Regions from separate parts of the Thalassotalea coralli genome, predicted to be linked through region 1. Evidence: predicted binding sites of a transcription regulator. Region 1 holds the regulator's gene; each other region holds the start of a gene.

Region 1 (3,279 bases):
TGCAGATAAATTAGCAGCGCGAATCAACCGCCAAAACAATTGGCGTCAAGCACCGACTTCTTATGCAGTAGGTATGTAGCAGTTCCCCCTTGTTAGAGTAGAATGAATGATAGATCAAGCGAGTGGCTTAAGAAAAATGCAGCAACAGAATCAAATTAAAGTCATAGCAGTTTCAGGTGGAAAAGGTGGTGTCGGTAAGACCAATGTATCGTTAAACACCTCAATAGCCTTGGCACAAATGGGTAAACGTGTGCTAGTGCTAGATGCCGATTTAGGTTTGGCAAATGTTGATGTGATGTTAGGTCTACGTGTTAAAAAGAATTTGTCTCACGTTATGTCTGGTGAATGTGAATTAGACGACATCATTATCGAAGGGCCGGCAGGTATAAAAATTATTCCAGCAACCTCTGGAACTCAGTCTATGGTAGATTTAACGCCATCTGAGCATGCTGGGTTAATTCGAGCATTCAGTGACATGCAAACAAAATTTGATGTGCTTATCGTCGATACAGCGGCGGGTATTTCAGATATGGTGTTGAGTTTTGCAAGAGCTGCACAAGATGTACTTTTAGTCGTTTGTGACGAACCAACATCCATAACTGACTGTTATGCATTAATGAAGTTGTTGAGTCGCGATCATGAAGTTTTTAAATTTAAAGTAGTCGCCAATATGGTGCGAAGCCCAAAAGAAGGGCAACAGCTATTTGGTAAGCTTGCGAAAGTGTCTGATCGATTCCTCGATGTGGCGCTGGAATTAGTTGGCGTGATTCCCTTTGATGAAAATATTCGAAAATCAGTGAGAAAACAGCAAGCCATTGTTGAAGCGTTTCCAGACTCTCCTGCCTCTCGTGCATTCAAAGCATTGGCAAGTAAAGTAGCAAAATGGCCGATCCCTAGCCAAGCGTCTGGACATTTAGAGTTTTTCATTGAACAGCTAATTGAAAGTTAGTTAACGAGAATTCCCTATTTTGGTTAAAGCAACTACGTACAGTTCACATATCGACAAAGGTGCTTTGCTTGAACAGCATAGTGCTTTGGTGAAAAGGATCGCTTATCACCTGCTTGCTCGACTTCCTGCGAGTGTTATCGTTGACGATTTGATCCAGTCGGGCATGATCGGCTTATTAGAGGCTGCTAATAATTTTGACCAAACCAAAGGTGCTAGTTTTGAAACCTTTGCCGGCATCCGCATTCGCGGGGCAATGCTAGATGAAATTCGCCGTGGAGACTGGACTCCACGCTCAGTTCACAAAAATAGCCGCATGGTAACTGAAGCCATAAGTACCCTTGAAGCAGAGTTAGGTCGCGATGTTTCTGATGCTGAAGTGGCTGAAAAACTTGATATTTCCTTAGGTGAATACCATCATATTCTTAATGAAGTAAATTGTGGGAAAATTATTGGCATTGATGACCTAGGTATTAGCGAAGATGCTATTGCAGGGTTTGAAGATAAAAATAATGATGATCCGTATCAAGATATAGAACAAGTAATCTTTAAAAAATCGTTAACAGAGTGCATTACTACTTTACCAGAGCGAGAAGCTTTAGTACTGTCACTATATTACGATGAAGAATTAAACTTAAGAGAGATTGGCCAAGTACTCGATGTTAGCGAGTCTAGAGTCAGTCAAATACATAGCCAAGCGTTACATCGATTAAAAGCGCGTATGCAATCTTGGCAAAGTTAAGTACAATATTAATAGAAGCATTTTAAATAAGTCCCTGGAGGGTGCCTTGGATAAAAATATGAAAGTACTTGTTGTTGATGACTTTTCAACGATGAGACGTATCGTAAAAAACTTATTACGTGATTTAGGTTTCACTAATATTCAAGAAGCCGATGATGGTAGTACGGCGTTACCTATGCTTAAGGAAGGCGATTTTGATTTTGTTGTGACAGACTGGAACATGCCAGGTATGCAAGGCATCGATTTGTTAAAAGCAATTCGTGCAGATGCAAGCCTTTCTCATATACCAGTATTAATGGTTACAGCGGAAGCGAAAAAAGAGCAGATTGTTATGGCAGCTCAAGCGGGTGTTAACGGTTATATCGTTAAGCCATTTACTGCAGCGACGTTGAAAACTAAGTTAGATAAAATTTTCGAACGTTTAGCATAAGCCATTTTGTCTGTATAAGGACCTTGGATGAGTATAAGTAACGGTGTCCATGTATCGTTGGAACAAGCCAAAATGTTGGTGGAGTATTTGGAGACTGGCCAGCAAGATAAAGCTGATGAGCTAATTGCTGAGATTCAGAACCCAATTAACTCTGAATTGTTTGCTGAAATAGGTAAGTTAACTCGTCAATTACATGACTCGTTAATGAACTTTCAGTTAGATTCTCGCCTTAATGATCTTGCTACTGCAGACATTCCGGATGCAAAGGAGCGCCTGAATTATGTTATTAGCCGTACTGAAGATGCGGCTAATAAAACGATGGATGCGGTCGAATCTATCTTTCCCGTGGTCGATAAAATTCAAGAGCAGATAAGTACCGTAAAACCGCTTTGGTCCAAGTTAATGCATAACGATCTCAATGTGGGAGAGTTTAAAGCGTTATGTAAAGACATTGATATCTTGCTCAAAACAACTGATGAAGAAACTACGCGAATGCACGGTCTAATGACCGATGTGCTCATGGCTCAAGATTTCCAAGATTTAACCGGTCAAGTTATTCGCAAAGTTATAGATCTTGTACGTGAAGTTGAAGATAGTTTAATTAATATGCTGACAGCGTTTGGTGTAAACCAAGATGATGTCAGACAAAAAGGTACTCCGACACTAGGAGAAAATCTAGTTGAAGGGCCAATTGTAAATACAGAAGAAAGAGATGATGTTGTCGCCGATCAGGACGATGTCGATGATTTATTGTCGAGTTTAGGTTTTTAATAGGAGTTGCTTGATGTCTTATGAAGCAGATGAAGAAATTCTTCAGGACTTTTTAATTGAAGCTGGTGAAATACTCGAGAGCTTATCAGAGCAACTTGTTGAGCTAGAGAATGATCCAGACAATGCTGATCTGCTCAATGCTATTTTCCGTGGATTTCATACGGTTAAAGGTGGCGCAGGCTTTCTATCATTAACTGAACTTGTGGATGTGTGTCATGGCGCAGAGAACATATTTGACATCTTGCGTAATGGTCAGCGCTCTGTAACTCCTGAATTAATGGATGTAATTTTACAAGGATTGGACACCATTAATGATATGTTCGCCTTGGTACAAGCGAGAGAACAATTAACGCCAGCAGATCCTGCTTTGTTAGAAGAGCTTCATCGCTT
Region 2 (3,279 bases), on a different contig from region 1:
TTGGTAAATGCTGATGCAATTGACATTATCAAAGCTCATAAGTCTGTAGCACTTCACGAGGAAACAAAACTACGTTTACGTGAAAGCTTCCCATTCGTTGAAGCTTTAAGCAAAATGGAATTAGCACCTGCGCGTATCGATGTTGGTAAACTTGCATATCGTTACCTTTTCAAAGGCGAAGCAAACGGTTTATCAATTGAACAGTTTTTAGAAAAAGAATTAACTGAAGTTTGTCGTAACGTAGAGCAAGCAGAGCCACAAGACGTAGTGCTTTATGGTTTTGGTCGTATCGGTCGTTTATTAGCACGCCTTATGATCGAGCGCACTGGTCCAGCTTCAAACATGCGTTTGCGTGCAATTGTAATTCGCCCAGGTAAAGATGGCGATTTGGAAAAGCGTGCGAGTTTACTTCGTCGTGATTCAGTGCACGGTGCGTTTAACGGCAGCATCACAATTGATGAAGAGAACAACGTTATTAAAGCAAACGGTGCCTTCATCCAAGTCATTTATGCAAAATCTCCTTCTGATATTGATTACACTGCATACGGCATTAACAACGCATTGGTTGTAGATAACACGGGTATTTGGTCAGACGAAGAAGGTTTAGGCCAACACTTACAATCAAAAGGTGTAGCTAAAGTATTACTTACTGCTCCTGCTAAAGGCGACATCAAGAATATCGTTTACGGTGTAAACCAAGATATGATCTTGCCAGAAGACAAGATTGTTTCTGCTGCTAGTTGTACAACTAACGCAATTACTCCAGTATTAAAAGCGTTAAACGACAAATACGGTATCCGTAACGGTCACGTTGAAACTGTTCACTCGTACACAAACGATCAAAATTTAATTGATAACTACCATAAGTCACCTCGTCGTGGTCGTAGTGCACCATTAAACATGGTTATTACTTCTACTGGTGCTGCAAAAGCTGTTGCAAAAGCACTTCCTGAATTAAAGGGCTTGTTAACAGGGAATGCTATTCGTGTTCCAACGCCTAACGTTTCAATGGCTATTATGAACCTTAACCTTAAAGAAGCGACTGACACCGAATCATTGAATGATTACTTGCGTAATATCTCTTTAAATTCTGACTTAAAAGATCAAGTTGACTACACAGCGTCTACTGAAATCGTTTCAACTGACTTAGTTGGTTCTCGCTACGCAGGTGTTGTAGATTCACAAGCAACTATCGTTGATGGTGACCGTGCTGTTCTTTACGTATGGTACGACAATGAGTTTGGCTACAGCTGTCAAGTTGTTCGTGTAATGCAAGAAATGGCTGGTATTTCAGTACCTACACTACCTACTAAGTAATTGTTTTACAATGTAGATACAAAAAAGGCGCTTTTAGCGCCTTTTTTATTAAAGGATTTTCAACTACAGTCGATATAAAGAATGATAGTGAAACGCAGTACTTTTATAAGAGAGGTTTTATGTCTATCAATTTATCGTCAGCTACGGATGCTGTTCAATCAAATACTTCAACGGCTAACGGTGTTTTAACGGCCAATAAAGCTAAAGACCAAAAAGAGATTGAAGGTAAGATGGCAATGGATTTAATCCAATCTGCCAGCATCAATACTCAAACTCCTGTTGGGAATAGTGGCCACAATATCAATATAAAAGCGTAAAAGTTTTTTATTAGATACAGCGTGCTGGCTTAGGCAAACCTGCGTATTTTGTCGCTTGTTTGGCTGGGCCTTCTTTAAATAAACGATACAAATACCTGCTACTCGCTTTTTCTTCGCCAAATTCAGCCTTCATTGCTTTCGTAAGTGCTCTTATAGCGGGCGACGTATTATATTGCTCGTAAAAGTCTCTGACAAAGCGTATAACTTCCCAGTGAGCTTCTGTTAGCTCCATATCGTCAGCTTGCGCGATTAAAGGTGCTAATTCCTCGCTCCATTCTGTGTGATCTAGCAAGTAGCCTTGTTTATCAGTAGGTATTTCTTTGCCGTTAAATATTAATGCAGACATTAATTTTTCCAAGTAATTACGTTTTTATGCGTTAAAAATAGTGAGGGTAGTTGTTCGAGCGAGATCATTTTGATTTTGCTGTTATCTAGCAAATCAGCAACGTTTAAATGTCTAACGTCAGCATGCTCTTTAACTAAACAAAGCTGTTTGTTGTTAATTGTTTGCGCTAATGAGTTAACGTTGTAGCTTGAGTCGTCGAGAAACACTATTGTGTCTGCGTCATTAACTGAATCAAAAAGATTGCTCAAACCACTAGGAGTTAGGATTTCTCTTACTAGATATAAAGTATCATTCATGGTTAAAACACCAATACATTATTGTGTTGTTTAATTGAATTTTCTAACTCAACACGACTCAGCAATTTAACGCCCTCAATATGAAATTTTTCATCAACGCCGAGCTCTTTTAAGCTTTCCTGACAAACATAAATATTTTCAAGCTCGTAAAACTCGAAAGCCGAAAAGGTTTTAAGAAAATCTTTGATAAGTAATTTACTAGGGTCGTTATAGTCAACGAGTTGCAATACGCCTTGACCTTTAAAGTATAAATGAGTGTCTTGCTCGTAACTGCCAAATATTAATGACAAATCCATTGCTTCCTTAGCCGTTTCATGGCCAAAAGGGGGCTTAGTATTTACAATAGCGATAGATTTACTCATAACTGCACCAATTTGTCGGCTTGTTCATGTAAAACAACTAACTCGCCTAAACCAGACACAGTAAATTGCTCATGCAAAACATTAATAGCGTCGTCTTCTGGAAGTAATCCATACTTTTCTGCAGCAGTACTACATAAGTGAAGGTTAATACCAAAAGTGTCTGCTAGCTCGCACCATAATAAACTGACGTTTACTTCATCTGAAGGAAACTTTGCTAATTTAGAGGCGTTAGTTACTCCAGACTGATAAAAGAACACGCCCGTTACTTCTATTCCTTGCTCTAGCGTTGTTTTTACAATTTGATAGGCTGTTTTAGTGAAATGATCAACTACCGATGTGGTGACCATAAAAGCAAGTTTCTGCAATTTTTCCCCCAAATAAAAAAAGCCTCGTTAAACGAGGCTTTCTATTATACGTTAGTTTTTAACGAAGATTAATCATCACCGCCAAAAGCGCCTAATAAATGTAGAAGGCTAGTGAAGATATTGTAGATGTTTAAGTATAAAGAAACTGTCGCGCGGATGTAGTTTCTTTCGCCACCGTGAATGATACGGCTTGTATCAAACAAGATAAGGCCAGACATAATCATGATAATACCTGCGCTAATCGCTAACGACATAGCAGGGATTTGCAAGAAGATG
Region 3 (3,279 bases), on a different contig from region 1:
TATTGAGAATAATGGCAATATCTTTAGGCTATTACTTCGAGAGCGTTCAGGTACATCGGCAGCTTTTCGTGCTGCAGTAAATCGTGAAATTAGCTACTTCACCTTGGAATTGTGTGATTACTTGCAACAAGCGAACAAATTAGAAGCTGAAGTTGCTTACTTACAAGCAAATGCTGCGGTGACTATCGTATTTAGTGCGGGCTCTGATGCATTAGATGCCGATAGAAAAGAACGTGAGCAGTTGGCTATTCGAACTATTCATCAATTGCGGTTTATTGCACGCGGTGCTTTGGAGTTAGCAAACCGCGTGGAGAATAGCCAAGATTAGCTACCTTGGCACTATTTATTAGCGATGTTTACTTCCTTGTAAGAATAACACCTGTTTCAACGTGGTGGGTGTAAGGGAATTGGTCAAAAAGCGCGGCTTTTTCGACATTGTGCGTTTTAACTAAAGTTTTTAAGTTATCGGCTAAAGTCTCTGGGTTACATGAAATATAAATAATAGTGTTGAATCGAGAAACAAGTTCAACACTGTCATCGTCTAACCCCGCACGAGGTGGATCTACTAGTACAGTTTCGTAATCATAGGTGGTTAAATCTAAATCGCCTAAGCGCCTAAAAGACTTTTGTCCCATCATCGCCAGGCTAAATTCTTCACTCGACATACGCACAATTTTTACATTGTCTAAATTATTACTCGCTATGTTACGTTGAGCTGAGTTTACTGACGTTTTTGAAATTTCTGTACCTAAAACTCGACTAAAATTTTCAGCTAAAGCAATACTAAAGTTACCGTTCCCGCAATAGAGTTCTACTAAGTCGGTTTTTGTTTCATTAGCAAGCGGGCTTGTTGCTTGTTTAGCCCAAAGCAACATTTTTTCATTCACCTTACCATTAGGTTGGGTAAAGCTATTTTCTATTTGTTCGTAAGTAAATTGTTTACCATCTACTGTCAGTACTTCATTTACGTAGTCTTGATCGACAACTATTTTTTGTTTGCGAGCGCGGCCGATAAAGTTGATCGGACAGATAGATGACATGGTTTGTTTTAATTCTTCACATGCTTGTTGCCATTCATCTGTCAGAGGCTTGTGATACAGCATACTAATCACTGCTTCGCCGCTTAACGTTGTTAAAAAGTCAACTTGGAACAGCTTTCTACGCAATAGCTCGTGGTTGCGGATGTTATCGAGTAACGCCGTCATAAGCTCATTGATAAGTGTGCTTGCTACCGGAAAATAATCCACACGAAACTTTTGTTTCGTCGCTTGATCGAACATGATGTAATACAAATCATCGCCATCATGCCACACGCGAAATTCAGCTCGTTGTCGGTAATTGATTGGCTCTGATTCGTAGATTTCAAAAGCAGGCAAATCGAACTCTGCGAACAGTTCAGTCATATCTTGATGCTTTTCATCAAGTTGAGCTTGGTAGTTTTTCGGATCAATATGACTAAACATTGAAGGGCCCTTTAATTTTCAAATGGTAGATTACACAGAGTAACTATTAAAACGCGCAGATTTTAGCTTTATCCTGCATTTTGTCTAGTATTTTAGCATTAACGTTTCGATTTTTATGTCAATTTGTACTACCGAAATTGCTCAAGAAAGCGAGCTATTTGCCGATAACTTGTGCAGTTAAACCGTCAGTAAGGCTTGGGTATGGATAAAATCACTAATAGCAACTTAGCGAATATGCTAAATAAAGCGATGAAATTTCATCAACCTGAAGTAAAAGACCGAAACAGAGCTTCTGGTATTGAGCAGCGCGCCAACGATATTGTTTCATTTTCTAATAGCGGCAAGATTGCCCAAGATGTTGTCGTTAAATCGGTGCAAAATGCTTCTTCTTTTCTGCAAAGTAGTAGCGCGGAAATAGCTCCCAATAATAATGAACAAGGGTTTGATGTTGAAGCCGTTGTTTCAACCATCTTTGATTTTGTCAGTAACGGTATAAATGCAGCTAAAGAGCGTGGCGAAAGTGATGACTATATTAAAGAAATGTTTTCGCAAGCAAAGCAAGGGATTAATCAAGGTATAGATGAAGCGTTGGATGAATTAGAAAGTTTATCACTGCTAAATGATGAGCTATCGGGCAATATCGCTGCGAGTAGAGAGCAAGTTATCACTAAAGTCGACGACTTGTATGATGACATGTTTAATCCGCAAAAAGACAATGAGTCGCTGCAAGTTTCTCAGTTTGGAATAGGCGCTTATAAATCTTATAGTGAATCTAGTTCAATCGAGCTAGTAACTAATGATGGCGATAAGGTAAGTATTTATTTTGGTCAATCGCAAGAGTATGGCGCAGGCTTTTCATATAGTAATGGGCCGAGTCAAGGCCAAGCAAATGCTGGTTTTGCGTTTAGCGGTGCGCAAAGCCGAGAATTTTCCATTAGTGTGCAAGGTGAACTATCAGATGAAGAACGTAATGCAATCGGTGATCTCTTAGAACAAGTCGCTGAAGTGCAAGACTCTTTCTTTTCTAATGATATCGAGCAGGCGTTTAGCAAGGTACAAGGGTTGAATATTGATTTTAACCAAATCAGCTCTATGTCACTTGAGCTAACACAAACTCAGACTATTGCGACGCAAAGTTATCAGAAAGTGGCTGATTTAGGCGATTCGCCATTAGCAATGGCTAAAGAAGAAATTAAGCGACTCGAAGATTTCATGAATAACTTAAAGAGCCTTAAAGAACAGGTCGATCAGGAATTTAATTTAAGCTCTGGTCAGTTTGTTAGTTTAATGGATGCTATGTTTAATGAAATTTTTGAACCGCAGGCATCTAGTGCAGATGTCTTTCATCAGTTAGCTGAGCTGATTTCAACTGATGGTGGAGAAGCTATTTTAGACAAGGCAACCGAACTTTCGACGCCCACTGATGAAGTTGAAAGTAGTAATAGCGAAAATAAAGAATAATAAAAATTCGTTGGACGGGTTAATATCTTTGAGGTAGGTGGCTTTACTATTATATCTATATATAGCTGGCCACTTTATAAGGCCAGCAATATAAAAACATTACTGGCCTTTTATTATTTAATCAATTTTTGCCAATTGTTCTTTCTTAACGCCCCCTGCTACTGCAGCTCGTATGGCATCTTCTTCTTTCATTCCTGAGGCAATGGCAGATGCGACAATTTGATCAGCATGGCTTTTATCTAGACTTTCAATCGCTTTAGTAACTACTTCTTCTTTTTCATCGGGAAAGAAATCTAAAGCACTATCTATAAAGGCGGTAATTTGATCCGGCATAGCTTCTACAGCACCTTTTAAT

Evidence for each region. Region 1 encodes FliA, which starts transcription of late flagellar genes. Its sites were predicted from a motif close to CTAAAGNTNNNNNNNNNNNNGCCGATA; they were not measured.
Region 2: ACOB80_RS06310 (cytoplasmic protein) is a predicted target of FliA. The motif match lies at 1,366-1,392, and genes of this name have one in related genera.
Region 3: ACOB80_RS14980 (DUF5610 domain-containing protein) is a predicted target of FliA. The motif match lies at 1,604-1,630, and genes of this name have one in related genera.

The regions. Positions count from the first base shown of each region.
Region 1 is NZ_JBVVBK010000001.1:362,575-365,853, forward strand. It holds gene flhF (flagellar biosynthesis GTPase FlhF) at 1-79, shown strand, start outside; gene ACOB80_RS01575 (MinD/ParA family protein) at 107-949, shown strand; gene ACOB80_RS01580 (RNA polymerase sigma factor FliA) at 966-1,688, shown strand; gene cheY (chemotaxis response regulator CheY) at 1,735-2,118, shown strand; gene ACOB80_RS01590 (protein phosphatase CheZ) at 2,146-2,889, shown strand; gene ACOB80_RS01595 (chemotaxis protein CheA) at 2,903-3,279, shown strand, end outside.
Region 2 is NZ_JBVVBK010000002.1:208,091-211,369, forward strand. It holds gene ACOB80_RS06305 (glyceraldehyde-3-phosphate dehydrogenase) at 1-1,317, shown strand, start outside; gene ACOB80_RS06310 (cytoplasmic protein) at 1,437-1,634, shown strand; gene ACOB80_RS06315 (TusE/DsrC/DsvC family sulfur relay protein) at 1,645-1,980, opposite strand; gene ACOB80_RS06320 (hypothetical protein) at 1,980-2,276, opposite strand; gene tusC (sulfurtransferase complex subunit TusC) at 2,279-2,638, opposite strand; gene tusD (sulfurtransferase complex subunit TusD) at 2,635-3,003, opposite strand; gene ACOB80_RS06335 (Bax inhibitor-1/YccA family protein) at 3,072-3,279, opposite strand, start outside.
Region 3 is NZ_JBVVBK010000006.1:941-4,219, reverse strand. It holds gene fabR (HTH-type transcriptional repressor FabR) at 1-328, shown strand, start outside; gene trmA (tRNA (uridine(54)-C5)-methyltransferase TrmA) at 357-1,463, opposite strand; gene ACOB80_RS14980 (DUF5610 domain-containing protein) at 1,665-2,924, shown strand; gene ACOB80_RS14975 (hypothetical protein) at 3,042-3,279, opposite strand, start outside.